Regions from separate parts of the Paenibacillus sp. V4I9 genome, predicted to be linked through region 2. Evidence: riboswitches for the same ligand, from Rfam matches in the RefSeq annotation. Region 2 holds a riboswitch; the other holds the start of a gene.
The links. Region 2 has a riboswitch for cyclic di-GMP ahead of QFZ81_RS21810 (putative bifunctional diguanylate cyclase/phosphodiesterase). Riboswitches for the same ligand answer to the same signal wherever they lie in the genome.
Positions count from the first base shown of each region.

Region 1: it holds a riboswitch for cyclic di-GMP, as region 2 does, so the genes downstream of both, QFZ81_RS32930 (putative bifunctional diguanylate cyclase/phosphodiesterase) here and QFZ81_RS21810 (putative bifunctional diguanylate cyclase/phosphodiesterase) in region 2, are expected to answer to the same signal.

Region 1 covers NZ_JAUSZE010000001.1:7,138,496-7,146,230, reverse strand. Annotated here, with positions in the region: gene QFZ81_RS32940 (S-layer homology domain-containing protein) at 1-1,543, shown strand, start outside; gene ilvA (threonine ammonia-lyase IlvA) at 1,868-3,124, shown strand; cyclic di-GMP riboswitch class I at 3,186-3,273, shown strand; gene QFZ81_RS32930 (putative bifunctional diguanylate cyclase/phosphodiesterase) at 3,360-4,898, shown strand; gene QFZ81_RS32925 (BMP family lipoprotein) at 5,157-6,230, shown strand; gene QFZ81_RS32920 (ABC transporter ATP-binding protein) at 6,360-7,735, shown strand, end outside.
Region 2 covers NZ_JAUSZE010000001.1:4,612,745-4,620,479, reverse strand. Annotated here, with positions in the region: gene QFZ81_RS21830 (YheC/YheD family protein) at 46-801, opposite strand; gene panD (aspartate 1-decarboxylase) at 794-1,195, opposite strand; gene QFZ81_RS21820 (sulfite exporter TauE/SafE family protein) at 1,568-2,335, opposite strand; gene QFZ81_RS21815 (MFS transporter) at 2,524-3,855, shown strand; gene QFZ81_RS21810 (putative bifunctional diguanylate cyclase/phosphodiesterase) at 3,876-5,657, opposite strand; cyclic di-GMP riboswitch class I at 5,720-5,812, opposite strand; gene QFZ81_RS21805 (HAD family hydrolase) at 6,019-6,669, shown strand; gene QFZ81_RS21800 (GNAT family N-acetyltransferase) at 6,711-7,133, shown strand; gene QFZ81_RS21795 (electron transfer flavoprotein subunit beta/FixA family protein) at 7,466-7,735, shown strand, end outside.

The DNA.
Region 1 (7,735 bases), 2.5 Mb from region 2:
CCTGAATGCAGAAACCGGTGAGATCTGGAGCCCAGTCAAAGGGCTGGAGGATGTTGAGGGGAATAAGCCGTTAACCGACAAGCCACTGGCTGCTAAGCCAGAAGCTACCTTGGACCTGACTAAGGAAGAGGCTGTTAAGAAGGTGACAACGGTTTTCAACCTATCCTCCGACTACAAAATCCAAGAAGCATCTTATAATGAATTCACCAACCCTGAAACAGGGGAAACCAATTCAAATTGGAATTTAAGTTGGAATGAGACGTCTGAGAAGGATTCTAAAGTTAAAATTGTCGGCAAAGGTGCATGGGCTAGCGTGAATAGCAAGACCGGAGAGATTACGAATTTCAGCAGCTACACCCCTTATGGTCCTGATGCCGATAAAGATATAGAGGGTAAAATTGCCCTGGAAGATGCGATAACAACAGGTGTTGATTTTGTGAAAAAGCAGCTTACTGCTTATACCGATCAGTTGTTGCTTCGTGTACAAACGGCTAAAAATTATTCGGAAGATCAACTGAAGCATATGCGCAATTGGGATATTAGTTTTAAGCGCGTGATTGATGGCGTAAATGCCGGGAATGAAGAAGTGACGGTAAGCATCGATCGTGTAACCGGCCAAATTGTTGGTTATCACTTCTCTATCAGCAATCTGCCATATCCACAGCAGAAGCCGCAGGTGCTGGCCATTGATAAAGCCAAGGATCTTTGGCTCGCGCAGTTCGACATCAAGTTAAATTATGTGGTTGAAGGCACCGGGTTCATCGGTGGGATTCCACTGGAGAAATACAGAGTCATGGTGGCTGCTGGGGATGTCCCGCAATCCATGGATCTGAAAACAGACGGGAAACTAGATGCAAAGCTTGTCTATTCACTCGTTCCTAAATTTAACCGTGAACCTTTCCTCTTGGATGCGCAAACTAGTCAATGGCGGAATAGTGAAACGGGTGAAGTGATTTCCTTGGATAAAGTGACAGTAAGCGACATTGACAATCACTGGGCTAAAAATGAGCTTCAGCTTATGCTTGATTATCAAGCGCTGGATGTGAAGGATGGCAAAGTGAATCCGAATCAAACCATTCAACGTGGTGAGTTGGTCAAAATGCTCGTTATTGCCATGAATGGCGGTAACGGTGGTATTTATTACGGGGCAGAACGGAAGGCATCCTTCGCCGATGTGAGTAAATCTTCTCCTTATTTTGCCTATGTCGAAAATGCGGTTGATCGCGGTTTGTTAGATGTAGGTGCTGATTTCAATCCAGAAGCTGCGATGAATCGGGAGGAAATGGCACAGCTGATCGTGAAGGCGCTTGGCTACAAGAGCCTGACGAAGTTCGATGGCATCTTCAATGGCAATTTCGCAGATGCTGCTAAACTTAAGCATGTTGGCGACGCAGCCATTGTGGTGGGGCTGAATATTATGTCTCTGGACGATGGACAATTCGTACCTCAGCAAGAAGTGACCAAAGCACAGGCGGCCAGCGCCTTCTATCGCTTTTTGCAAAGACGGTCTGAGCTTCAGGAGCAGCCTCGTTACTATTACTAACTAAGTGGTTGAGGGGAGTTAGCTAACTCCTCTAATATCACTAAAAGAAGCCTCAAATCCACTAACAAGTGGGTTTTGAGGCTTCTTGTGGTTGACCGAGCTCCAGATCGTGCCCTCTTTGATGAGGTTACAACACAACTTAAGTCCTAGCTTTAGAACATTGGGAACACATATCGAACTAGGAAATACAGAACGCCGAAAATGATGACGATGTAAGCAGCATATTTGCTATACCAATATTATTTTCGTACAGGCGGGTAGAGTTGTGTTACAATAATCTTTAAAACTTTAATAGCACAATGTGGAGAAAGGGAGTAAGAGAAAATGGTTGTTTCCAGTAAAGTAGGTTTGGAAGATATTATTAGGGCCAATCATGTGCTCAGCAGGGTGATCGAACCATCGCCATTGCAACGCAATGAGCTGCTCTCTAACTTGTATGAATGCAACGTTTATCTTAAACGTGAAGATATGCAAATTGTTCGTTCTTTCAAAATTCGTGGAGCGTATAATGTGATTCAAAGTTTAACGCCAGAGGAACGCGAAGCGGGTGTCGTGTGTGCGAGCGCCGGCAATCATGCGCAGGGTGTGGCTTATTCCTGTAAACAGCTCGGTATTGAAGGCAAAATCTTCATGCCGACGACAACGCCTAGACAAAAGATTTCCCAAGTTAAGCTATTTGGCGGATCGTTTGTTGAAGTTATTCTCACAGGTGATTCATTCGATGATTCCTCTAACCATGCCAAAGCCTACTGTGCTCAAGAGAATAAGGTGTTTATACACCCCTTCGATGATGTCCGTACGATTGCCGGGCAAGGCACGGTTGGCCTTGAGATCATGAATCAGATGCCCGAATCTCCTGACTTTATCTTCGCAACGATTGGCGGAGGTGGACTTGTAGCGGGAGTTGCGACCTATGTGGATAGTGTTTCTCCACGAACGCGCATCATCGGTGTAGAGCCAGAAGGCGCGGCAAGCATGACGGAAGCGCTCAAGCAGGGGAAGGTCGTGACCTTATCCACGATCGAGAAGTTTGTAGACGGTGCAGCCGTGAAGCGGGTCGGCGAGCTTACCTTTGACATTTGCAAAGAAAAGTTGGAGGATATTGTAATTGTCCCTTCCGGCAAGGAATGTACAACCATTCTTGAGCTTTACAACAATAACGCGATTGTCATTGAGCCCGCTGGCGCACTCCCCGTTTCAGCACTCGATACCTATCGGGAGCAGATTCGCGGTAAGAATGTGGTCTGTATCATCAGCGGCGGCAACAATGACATCGACCGTATGCAGCAGATTAAAGAAAGATCGCTCGTGTATGAAGGCTTGAAGCACTACTTTATTCTTAATTTCCCGCAGCGTGCTGGGGCCTTGCGCGAATTTCTGGAAGAAGTCTTAGGACCCACAGACGATATTACCCGATTTGAGTATACGAAAAAAAATAACCGCGACGATGCTCCGGCGTTGGTCGGCATAGAGCTCAAAAATAAAGATGATTATGAGGGGCTTATTGAGCGCCTATCCCAGAAAGATTATGGCTATATAGAAATAAATAAAGACCCCAAGCTCTTTAACTTGCTTATTTAAGGAAAAATAGCCAAATGTGGAATGACTATGATATAGTTAATTAGTCCCGCTTATTTCCTTAATATCGTAAAGGCAAACTTATCGAAAGGTAAGGACGCAAAGCTGCAGATCTAAGGTTGCCCTCGCAACAATGATGGCTGGCTGCCGACAGGTTGCAGTTTACCTAGACAGGTACACCTACGGCTATTCCGATTCGGAATAGCCTTTTTTAAATATCAGATAAGGAGGTTCATGAATGAGAGGCATATTTTCTAAGTGGATACAGCATATGAAAGCGCAAACGTTGGTCTATCTAGGCGTGCTGGGCTTCTTTTTGTTGACCGTTAATCTACTTGCTGCTTCTTCTTTCTCCTTTTCGCCTTACGTTTTCATTAGTATGCTTTTTCAAGCGCTAATCTGTCTGTTTATTGCGAAGAGTGTCCGACAACTGCTTCTTACTAGTAAGAAGCAGGAAGAAAAGAGCAAACAACTTGCCTTCTTGGCCTATCATGATACATTAACGGGATTACCTAATCGCCGATTGTTTAATGACCGATTGGAGCGGGCGCTCCTGCATGCGCAGCGTAGTGAACAGATGGCGGCTGTTATGTTCTTGGACATGGACAGATTCAAGGATGTCAACGATTCATTAGGTCATGCTTATGGGGATCGTTTAATTCGCCTTGCAGCAGAACGTTTACTGGGCTGCCTGCGGGGATCGGATACGGTGTACCGCCAAGGTGGCGACGAGTTTACTATATTACTAGAATCTTTTACAAAGCCTGAAGATGCAAGAGTTGTAGCTTCCCGAATTCAAATGGCTCTGGAAGAGCCTTTTATCCTAGATGGCATGCCAGTAACCATAACAGCTAGTATAGGGATAGCTCTGTATCCGTTAGATGGCAAGCTGCCTGAGCAGCTGATGGCGTATGCAGATGAAGCGATGTATGAGGCCAAAAACCGAGGACATAACCAGTTTCAATTCTATGCCTCTGACATCGATGCTATGGTCAAGAGCAAAGCTCACATGGAGAAAGAGCTGCGATTGGCCTTAGACAACAATCAATTTGAAATCCTATATCAGCCTCAATATGAAATAACAAATCGGAAATTAATCGGAATGGAAGCGATCATATATTGGAGCAAGGGAGACAACCTCCTCACACCTAGCATGGATTGGAAGAAAGCGGCCGAGGAAATGGGTTTCATGATACCCATCGGGAAATGGGCTGTACGAACGGCGTGCAGACAGATGAGAATCTGGCAGGACGATGGCTACACACCGCTGAGAATAACCCTACCAGTAACGGCTTCGCAGTTTAAAGATGAGCATTTTATTGAAGAAATTGCTGTTGTTTTGAAAGAAACAGGGTTGGATCCGATGTTGGTGGAGCTGGACCTTACGGAAAGCATCACATCTTCCAATGTACAAGAGGCTAGTGAAAAATTGATTATGCTGAAGAAATTTGGTGTGCGTATCGTTATGGATGACTTGTGTACAGGCCTATTTACACGAAGCGGGCTCGAAGGAATGCCGCTCGATAGCGTTAAATTGGATAGTACATTGATCCGGGATTTGGTCGACGACGATGAGAATCAGCTGCTGGCTGCTGCCATTATTCGCATGGCTCACCGTCTAGGTCTGAATTTAATTGCAAAGGGTGTTGAAACCGAAGAACAACTGGAGCATTTGAGACTTTTGCAGTGTACGGAAGTGCAAGGAATGCTGTTCAGCAGCCCGTTAGGACCCGAACAATTCCTGAGGCTTATGAACGATAAAATTAACAAAGGGTAATCTAGATTTTATTAACCAGTGGTAGTATAATAAATAATTGGGGCTTGGAACCTATATTGTAGGGGCTTACAAAAAGACCATGTCAACTTGTATGACATAACGAATTATGTTGTTTAGCTCGTGTATCGCTTTTCTGTTGGGTTTCAAAATGATACACTCAAGCTTATAGCCAGTCTTACATAATTTAACTAATTTTGGTCAACCTACGATGTGAGATTTCATGGTTTTTAATTAAATGATCCTATGGGGGTAATTAAGATGAAGAAAATGCTTTCAACAGCTCTTATGGCTGTAACGGTTTCTGCATTAGCTCTTTCCGGCTGTGCCAAAAAAGAAGAAACGAAACCGGCGGCTTCAGGGGCTCCAGCTACTACTGCAGCAGCAACAGCTTCAGCGGCACCAAGCAACAACAGCGGTAAAGATTTCAAAATCGGAATGGTTACCGATATTGGTGGCGTCAACGATAAATCTTTTAACCAAAGTGCATGGGAAGGTTTGAAGGCGCTTGAGAAACAAACAGGCGTTAAAGTGAAAAACCTTGAAAGTAAAGGCGATGCAGATTACACACCTAACTTAAACCAATTCGTTAAAGACGGCTACAACCTGACTTGGGGTATCGGCTTCTTGATGGGCGATGCACTAAAAACAGTAGCAACACAAAACCCAAATGCTAAATTAGCGATCATTGATAATGTCGTAGAAGCTCCAAACGTAGAATCCGTAACATTCTCTGAGCAAGAAGGTTCTTACCTTGTTGGGGTAGTTGCAGGTCTAACAACCAAATCAAACAAAATCGGTTTCGTTGGCGGTATCGACATCCCGGTTATCAAACGTTTTGAAGCTGGTTTCGTAGCTGGCGTTAAAGCGGTTAATCCAAATGCTAAAGTTCAAATTAACTATACAGGCGCTTTTGACAAGCCAGACCTTGGTAAAGCAGCAGCAGCTACGATCTACAACGATGGCGCTGATGTTATTTTCCACGCAGCTGGTTCCACAGGTAATGGTGTATTCAACGAAGCGAAAGACCGCGCGAAAAACGGTAAAAAGGTTTGGGTTATCGGCGTAGATAAAGACCAATCCCTTGAGTTCGGCGATGAAGTAACACTGACTTCCATGTTGAAACGTGTTGACACAGCAGTTATTCGTGTTTCCAAAGACATTATCGACAACAAATTCCAAGGTGGTAAAGTGGTTACACTTGGTTTGAAAGACGATGGCGTAGGCCTTCCTGAAACTTCCAAGAAGAACGTATCCGCGGAAATCTTGAAAAAAGTGGATGAGTTCAAAGCAAAAATTATTAGCGGCGAAATCAAAGTTCCTGAAAAACCTTAATTTAGGTATAAAAGGCATTGCGGTTACGAACGATAGGTTTGCTTCTGTTCAAACAAGGCTGGTTATAATAACTAGCCTTGTTCTTTAGTTTTAGAGGTAATTAAAAAAATTGATCCTTAGGGTGATCTGATGAGTGAAGTAGTCCCTGTTGTTGAACTTAGCAACATTACGAAGCGGTTTCCAGGAATAGTGGCGAATGATGCCATTAGCTTAAAGCTGATGAAGGGTGAAATTCACGCCTTGCTTGGCGAAAATGGTGCGGGTAAATCAACACTAATGAACATTGTATTCGGTCTTTATCAACCGGATGAAGGTAATATTAAAGTGCAAGGCAAGGAAGTATTTATTGATAGCCCGAATCGTGCTATCGAGCTTGGCATTGGTATGGTGCATCAACATTTCAAGCTGGTTCAGCCATTTACCGTGACAGAAAACATCATTTTGGGCATGGAGCCCAAAAAAGGGTCGAAAATCGATTACAAAACAGCGCAAGACAAAGTACGCAAGTTATCGGAGCAATATGGTTTGCGTGTGGATCCAAAAGCGAGAATTGAAGATATCTCTGTCGGCATGCAGCAGCGTGTGGAAATATTGAAAACGCTGTATCGCGGCGCCGATATTCTTATTTTTGATGAACCTACAGCTGTACTAACGCCGCAAGAGATTAGTGAATTGATGGTCATTATGCGCAATCTTGTCAAAGAGGGCAAATCCATCATTCTCATTACACATAAGCTGAAAGAAATTATGGAGATTGCCGATACCGTGACAATCATTCGTCGGGGCAAAGTGATTGATTCGTTGGAAATTTCGAAGACGAATCCGCAGATTCTGGCAGAGAAGATGGTTGGGCGCGACGTCTCCTTCAAAGTGAACAAGCAGGATGTGAAGCTCGGAGAACCCGTTCTCCAGGTGCAAGAACTAGTCGCGCGTAACCAGCAGGGTTTGCCTGCTCTAAAGGGGCTTAACTTTGAGGTGAAAGCCGGAGAGATTCTGGGTATCGCCGGTGTCGATGGCAACGGACAGAGTGAGTTAATCGAGGCATTAACTGGGCTGCGTTCCATTGATAGCGGTCGTGTGCTGCTGATGGGAAGCGATATTACCAACCATACGCCGAGAGAAATCTCCGAGGCTGGATTGTCCCATATTCCTGAGGACCGGCACAAGCACGGACTCGTGCTCGATTTTACAATGAGCGAGAACATGGTGCTGGAAACGTATTTTCATCCTGCGTATAACAAAGCTGGTTTCTTGAATTATGAAGCTATCGACCGCCATGCGGAAGCGTTGATCAAGCAGTTCGACGTTAGAACTCCAAGTATCTACAATAAAGCGCGATCGTTGTCGGGTGGTAATCAGCAAAAGGCGATTATTGCCAGGGAAATATTCAAAAATCCCAATCTTCTCATTGCCGCGCAACCGACGCGAGGATTGGATGTCGGTGCAATCGAGTTCGTGCATCGTCAATTGATCGAGCAGCGGAACAAAGGCAAAGCAGTTTTGTT
Region 2 (7,735 bases):
TCTTTTGATTTATTTTATTTTTCGAACTTATTTTCCGGTTTATTTTTACGATTCATTTTTTTGTTTTTTTCTGTGAAATGACTTCATTTTGTGGAACATCGATTTATCCTTCAGTTTCAAAAATAGCTCAAGCATGGGAGCAAAATTAACCTCAATAATCCAAACATCTCCCTCTTTATCAAAAGCCATATCAATCCCCATCGTACGCACCCAAGGATAGAAAGGACCTAATTTCTGAGCGGCTTGTAGAGCAACTTTATCGAGCTGTGAGAGGAGGTCAGCAGCCCGCATCTTTTTGAGCGCCGAGTTTTTGAGAGCATGCTCCACGGATACGACCTTACCGCTGCTCATGCGAATATTCGTTACGATAAAGCCCTTTCCGGCCACTTTGGCCAGTTTACCAGTCACTTCCCAAGATGAATTGAGGCGTCGCTGCACCATCACTCTTAGATCAAAGGGCCGATCATTCACCGTAGCAAGCGGAATTCGCTGCTGAATGATGTTGTTCTTGCCCGCTTTCTTTTTGATATAGGCGTTTAATTGGCTATGCTCTGTAAAATTTTTCTTCGTAGCGCCATCCTGTACCTCATATGTGGAAGAATCCATCTTTTTGATCCGAATGACACCATTGCCCCCATAGCTCCCAGTCGGTTTAATGATGACCTCACCGTATTTTTTTATCATGCGCCAGAAAGAGCTCTTTCTCAGCCATGCTGTTTCTGGAAGATTCACACTAAGTTTAGATGATTTCCGCAGCAGCTTATATTTAGACCATTTGCTTGTGTTTAGTTTCTTAGTCATTAGACTTCACTTCTTGCTTTTGAATAACCAAATCATGTTCTTCAACTCGGAGTAATTGATTACGTTCATCAACGAAAACCACTTGAGGCTTGAGGTTGATAACTTCGGCTTCATTCATAAGGCCCATACTAAGAATAATAACGAGGTCGCCAGGAGCAAAAAGGTGGGCAGGGGGACCATTCAAACCGATCTTACCGCAGCCTTCCGGCGCAGGTATCGCGTAAGTTTTCCACCGGGTAGCGTTACGCAGGCTTGTGACTTGAACCATTTCATAGGGTAAAATATTCGCTTTGCGCATCAGTAAACCGTCTATGGTAATGCTTCCAACGTAATCTAAATCGGCTTCCGTTACCGTCGCACGGTGGATCTTCCCTTTACACATAAGTCGCTGCATATGCAGTAGCTCCTTTATCATCACATTGGGTTTACATCACAAAGTATGACTAAGGTCAGTCTCCTGGTGTAGGTTAAAGCCTATTTCCTACGAAAAATGGGTTAATGCCACGTTGAATTATGCCTGTGATATACTAATTGTTTGCTTTCACAGCAGCAGTGGTAATTACAAGTATCATATTGAGCATACTTAGCTATAAATTGTGGTTTACTCGGGAAATGACGTTGAAGTAAAGGAGCAGATATTTCCCGGGGAACCGCACAAAACGACATGATATGAGCACAGCAAAAAGCGTCCGATTAAGTCTACTCGGACGCTTCTTCGTATGGATGACCAGTTGAATGAAAATAAAAACCGAGCCTCAGCTCCGATTCATCCTATTAATTTAAGACCGCTAATTAATACCAGACTAGCAATAATCGTGCGCAGAATATTGGTCGGTGCCTTGGTGGATAGCATGCTGCCGATGATGACACCGGGAACTGAACCGATGAGAAGATTGAGGACGAGTGTATAGTTTACATTCCCCATACTTGCGTGCAGAATACCTGCAGTTGTCGCAAGGAAGAAAGCATGAGCGATGTCAGTTCCTACGAGCTGAGCAGGAATCATACGGAAAAAGTAAAGCATCACAATGGCATACAGGGAGCCAGATCCAATGGACGTAAGTCCGACAACAAAACCCAATACAGCACCAATTGTAATGGTTAGTCCTCGTTTCTCCTCCAAAGATTTGAGCTGCCAACGATTTTCTTTGATCTTGTGGCCGAAGAAAACTTTAAACAAGGTAGCAAAAGCTACTAGAATCAAGACATAACCAAGAGCATGCTTAATAATGATCTCCTGATTATGAAAGAACGAATTGAATAATTTCAAAAAAATAATGGCTGCGATTACACCTGGAATACTACCCATAGCGAGCATTTTAACCAGCTTGAAATCAATCGTTTTCTGCCGCCAATGCTGAATGGTGCCAAAAAGCTTTGTAATCGAATTATAAAGAAGGTCTGTTCCCACGGCAATTGAAGGATTTATACCAATCAGGATCAAAATGGGGGTGAGCAGCGAAGCTCCGCCTACACCAGTCAATCCGACCATAAAACCAACGAATACACCCATAAATAAAACTGTTAAAGTCATGTTGTCATGTCCCCAATCCAATTACCCACTAACCATATTGGATTAATTTTATTATATAGAAAAGCATTATGTAAAGGAAAACTTTTAATTTAATTGATTACATCATGCTCTGAACATGCTATTCATTCATTCTGGAATAAGTTACAATATATGGATGTAAAAAAATCAGCATTAAGGAGGGGACATCCATTAGAAATCGAACAACGGTTATGGTGAGTATTGTTTTGGCGGTATTAGTGTCGTCTATCGATACCACGATTGCGAATACCACAATGCCGATTATTGTGAAAGAAATTGGTGGCAATGACCTGTACGCATGGGCATTTACCTCTTATATGGTCCTTTCTACTGTATTAGCTCCATTAGCAGGCAGATTATCAGACCTATTTGGACGAAAACGGATCTATGCAGCAGGTATACTACTGTTTCTCTTCGGATCAGTGCTTTGCGGTTTATCCCAGAGTATGCTGCAGCTGATCCTTTTCAGAGCGATTCAAGGGATTGGTGCAGGGGTGATGATGCCTTTTCCTGCCATCATTGCTGGAGATATTTATCCGGTGGAGCAGCGCGGTAAAATTCAAGCGTATTTCACAGGGATGTGGGGGTTATCTGCGATATTAGCGCCTCTTCTGGGTACATTCTTCGTGACCTACCTGAGCTGGCGGTGGATTTTTTTCGTTAATATACCAGTATGTATCGTTGCACTTCTTGCCTTGCAGCCGTATAAGGAAGTGTATCAACCGAAGAAAGCAGTGGTCGATTATGGCGGAGCTATTTTGTTTGCCTGTGGTATATCTTTATTGCTGCTTACAACAGCAGTTGAGCATTATAGCTACATCTATGGTGCGCTAGGGGGCATATTTATGATTGCTTTCTTTTTATATGAGAGAAAACATCCTGCGCCACTCGTTCCGTTAAATCTGCTGCGCAATCGTCCGGTGGCCACTATGATTGCCAGCTCTTTTCTTAGCTGCGCGGCTCTCTTTGGGACTTCCAGCTTCATACCTCTCTTCTTGCAAAATCAAGGCTACTCGTTGTTTGTCAGCGGTATTGCACTTCTAAGTACATCCATTGGGTGGATGGCCGTTGCTATACCTGGTGGAAAATGGGTGCTTCGCTTTGGATATAAACGGCTATTAGTCATAGGTAATATAATACTGGTTATTACTGCGGCCTTATTTTACTTCATTCACGAAGGTACTCCATTCTGGTACACGTTTAGCGCTCTAACTACGCTTGGTATTGCTTACGGTATAATTTTCACCATTACAACAATCGGTTCACAGCAGCTTGTAGAAGCACACCAGAAGGGGATTTCAACCTCGCTGCAGCTTTTTGCACGGAATATTGGGACAGCGGTCAGCGTAACAATTATGGGGGCGATCCTTACTAAATCCAGCGTCTTTTACACGGGTATTCACGGCATGTTCGTGTTTGGACTTTTGGCAAGCTTACTCTCATTGGCCATGCCGTTTGCTATTCGTTCGGCGTCCAATATGAAAAGCCAGAAGACGGAGTAACTTCCGCATTCTGGCTTTTCTCATAAAGCATTTGGACTAGCATTTGCATCATGAATAACATAACTCTTTTCAAATAGCTGGGCTGTAAGTGGAACTGAGAATAAGTATCCTTGTATATTTTGACAACCAACTCTTTCTAAAAAAGTGAGCTGTTCATGAGTTTCTACACCTACGGCAATGACACTCAATTTTAAACTATGCGACATGGCCATAATAGCTTCAATGATTGAAGATGCAGATATACCGGTGAAAATGTCTTGAACGATTGTTTTATCAATTTTCAAAGTATCGACTGGCGATTTATGTAAATAACTTAAAGAAGAATAACCAGTTCCGAAATCATCGACGGAGATTTTAACTCCCATACGCTTTAAAGCATAAAGCTTTTCCATGCAGCTGAGGCCGTTATTCATCGCTGCGCTTTCGGTAATTTCGAGTTCTAAGTACTGTGCTTCCAGCTCATTTTGATGCAGAATCTCGAGAATCATAGTCACCAAATCTTCTTGATGAAACTGGACAGCGGATATATTGACTGCAATAGGAACAGGCTCCATACCCGCATCTTGCCATTTTTTCATTTGTACGCAGGCTGTATGTAAAACCCATTTCCCGATTGCAATAATTTGTCCGGATTCTTCTGCAATAGGAATAAATTCCTTCGGTGAGATGCTTCCTAACTCATGGCTATCCCACCTTAGTAAAGCTTCTACCCCGATTATTTTTCCGGTAGGAATATGGAATTTGGGTTGGTACATCAGGTAGAGTTCATTATGATCTATGGCTGTCCGGAGAGATTGTTCACATGCGCTTCTCCTCGAATAAATGACACTCATTTCCTGTTCATAAAAATAATAATGGTTTCCTCCACGTTCTTTGGCCAAATACATCGCTTGATCGGCATTTTTCAGTAAAACCCCCGGATCTTCTCCATCGATTGGATACAAAGAGATACCAATACTGGTGGAAACAAAAACATTTCGCCCGTCGATTTGGAAAGGAGCTTCCAATTGTTGAATGATTTTCTCCGCTTGCAAAGCAGCAGACTTCCGATTTCCGAACGGGTGCAAAATCACGAATTCATCGCCACTAAGTCTGGAGACAATGCCTTGTTCAAACAAACTTTCGGAGAGCAGGGCGGAGAACTTTTGCAAAACTAGATCTCCTAAGGGATGGCCTAAGGTATCATTTATGAGTTTAAACCGATTTACATCAAGGAAGAGTAGAGCTAAGCTCTGATTATGTAGTATGGCATTGTTTAACGTATCATGGAAAAGCTGAGTGAACTGGTTGCGGTTTGGCAAACCTGTCAGAAGATCAAAATAGGCTAGCTGCTGTATCATTTCCTCGGACTTCTTTTTTTCAGTCAAATCGCGAAGATAAGCTGTATAGACATGCTTTCCTTTATACGGAATGCTCGTAATCGTTATTTCCGCCGGAAATAAGCTGCCATCCGATCGAAATGCTTTCAATTCAATTCGCTTTCCGATAATCGTTTCGTCTTTGGCCGTGAATAGCAGATTTAAGAAGGTTGTCTCCTGGTCATCTTTTTCAAAAAGAAAATCGATTAACGTAAGCCTTAGAGCTTCTTTGCGTTCATAACCAAAAATGGCTTCTGCCGCAGGATTAAACTCTATGATCCTCCCATTTGAATTAAACATCATGATACAATCGATAGCAGACTCTACAATGGAAGCTTTGAGTGCTGTTTTGTTAGTAAAGGATATGTAAAGAGCAATTATTAAAATAATGAACGATAGCAGCATGAGGTAAATAGGATAACTATCTGTTAGCGTATGGTGCATGAATCAACCTCATTTCTTATAAATAAAAAAGTCCATCCCGAATGAAAGGATGAACTCCTTGACTCGGTAACCTGTCGTCCATAGCATCCCAATTAGGGATGCCTTAGGTCATGGCTTTGCGTCGCATTGTTTCCAATGGTTTGCTATTAACGATTCTATATATGTAGTTCAAAAGGCACTAGTTAATGATGGGAAAAGCTTTTATACCAGTTATTACGCCTCATTATAATTAGTTGAAAATGACGTGTCTATAGCGGTATTTACATATAATTAGCGAATAATGTCGAATTCAACTAAAAATAATTAATAATGCTAAATTCTTAAATTTTCTATAGTTCTAGAGATGGATAGGTGAGGTTCAATGTATAAATCAAGCCATGTTCGAGGCATTATTTTTGATATGGATAATACACTGCTGAGGTCTAGGATTAATTTCCAAATGATGAAAAAGCAAGTGGCGGACTACCTTATTGTGCATGATTTATTGCCGGTTGGTTTTCCAATTCAAGGGCATACCACATCAACCATGATTGAGTATGTGAAAGCGAAAGGGATGCCTGAAGAGTCCTATACAGAAGTGATGAAAATGGTCGTTCAACATGAATTAGTAGGTATGGAGGGCGCTGGACTGGAATCCGATGTTTCCGAGCTTCTGAATGTTTTAAAGACTGGCTATGTCCTGGTTATTGTGACAAATAATTCATACGAGGCAGCGGTCCATGCGTTGGAAACGACCGGAATTCATCCATACTTCGATTTGATCATCGGGAGAGAGCAGATGGAAGCCATGAAACCATCTCCATCCGGTTACTTCGCTGCTAAGCAGCATTTTCCGCAAATTCTTGAGAGCGAATGGATATCGATCGGAGATTCGTGGATAGATGGCAGAGCATCCATAGATGCTGGAATCCCCTTTATCAGCTATGGTCCCAATGGACACTTGATGAAGGAGAAGGGGATTACCCCAATAGCGAATATTGACAGCTTGCTTAAGTTGTTAGATTATGTGTAGATAACGATTAATGAAAGTAGTGAATAAAGATGTTAGTTAATGTGAAATCTCGACTAAACGAAAATGAAATACAAGAACTGCTTAGCTACAGTGTTTTCCCCGATCCGGAGGCGCTACAACCTGTAATTGATCGTTACGAAAATGATGCTAATCTATGGTTGTTTGGGTATGAATCCGAAGGTATCTTGGTGGGCATCATCGGCTTTGAACTCAGTGATAATCAGGAGATGACGATCACTCATCTGGCCGTTGAACCGGAGAGCAGAGGGGTAGGCTTTGGGAGAGGGATTATCCTTGAAATTATTGAAGATATGCACCCCGTTCGAATCGTGGCAGAAACGGATGAAGAGTCGGTCCAATTTTATCGGAATATTGGATTCGTCATTCGAAGCCTCGGGGAGAAATATCCCGGTGTAGAGCGTTTCCTATGTACGTATGAGGTAGAAGAAGCGGAAGAGGAGTAAGCTTGTGTAAATGTTCTCTTTTAAAAAAGGATCTGAGTCGTCGACTCAGATCCTTTTTTTGTGTGCGCCCATCATGGGCGTTCGGGGCTAAACGCCATCTCCTACTCGATAGCGAGCAACATCGGTAAGAATACTTTTGAGCCTTAGACTAAAGTAAGTGTCATGTTAGGAAGCTTTTCGCATATATTGTGTTAGATTATTAACTTAAAAAAAAGAGTGAAAGCGATTTCGTTTCGTCATTTTAAGTGACAAAATTCACAATGCTGACAAGCTCAGATCCGTTTGCTGTCGAATGTGCAAGCAAGTTTCCTAAGAAATAGGAGGGTGCAGAGATGCTGCATATTGTAGTTTGTATCAAGCAGGTACCTGATTCTAGAGAAATTCGCATTGACCCCAAAAATAATACGTTAATTCGCCAAGGTGTCCCAAGTATCGTGAACTTCTATGATATGCATGGGCTGGAAGAGGCACTCCGTATTAAGGATGAACAGGGTGCGAGGATTACAGTAGTAACAATGGGACCTCCGCCTGCGGAGAAAGGCTTAAAGGAATGCATCTCCCTAGGGGCAGACGATGCCGTGTTGGTGACGGATCGCGGCTTC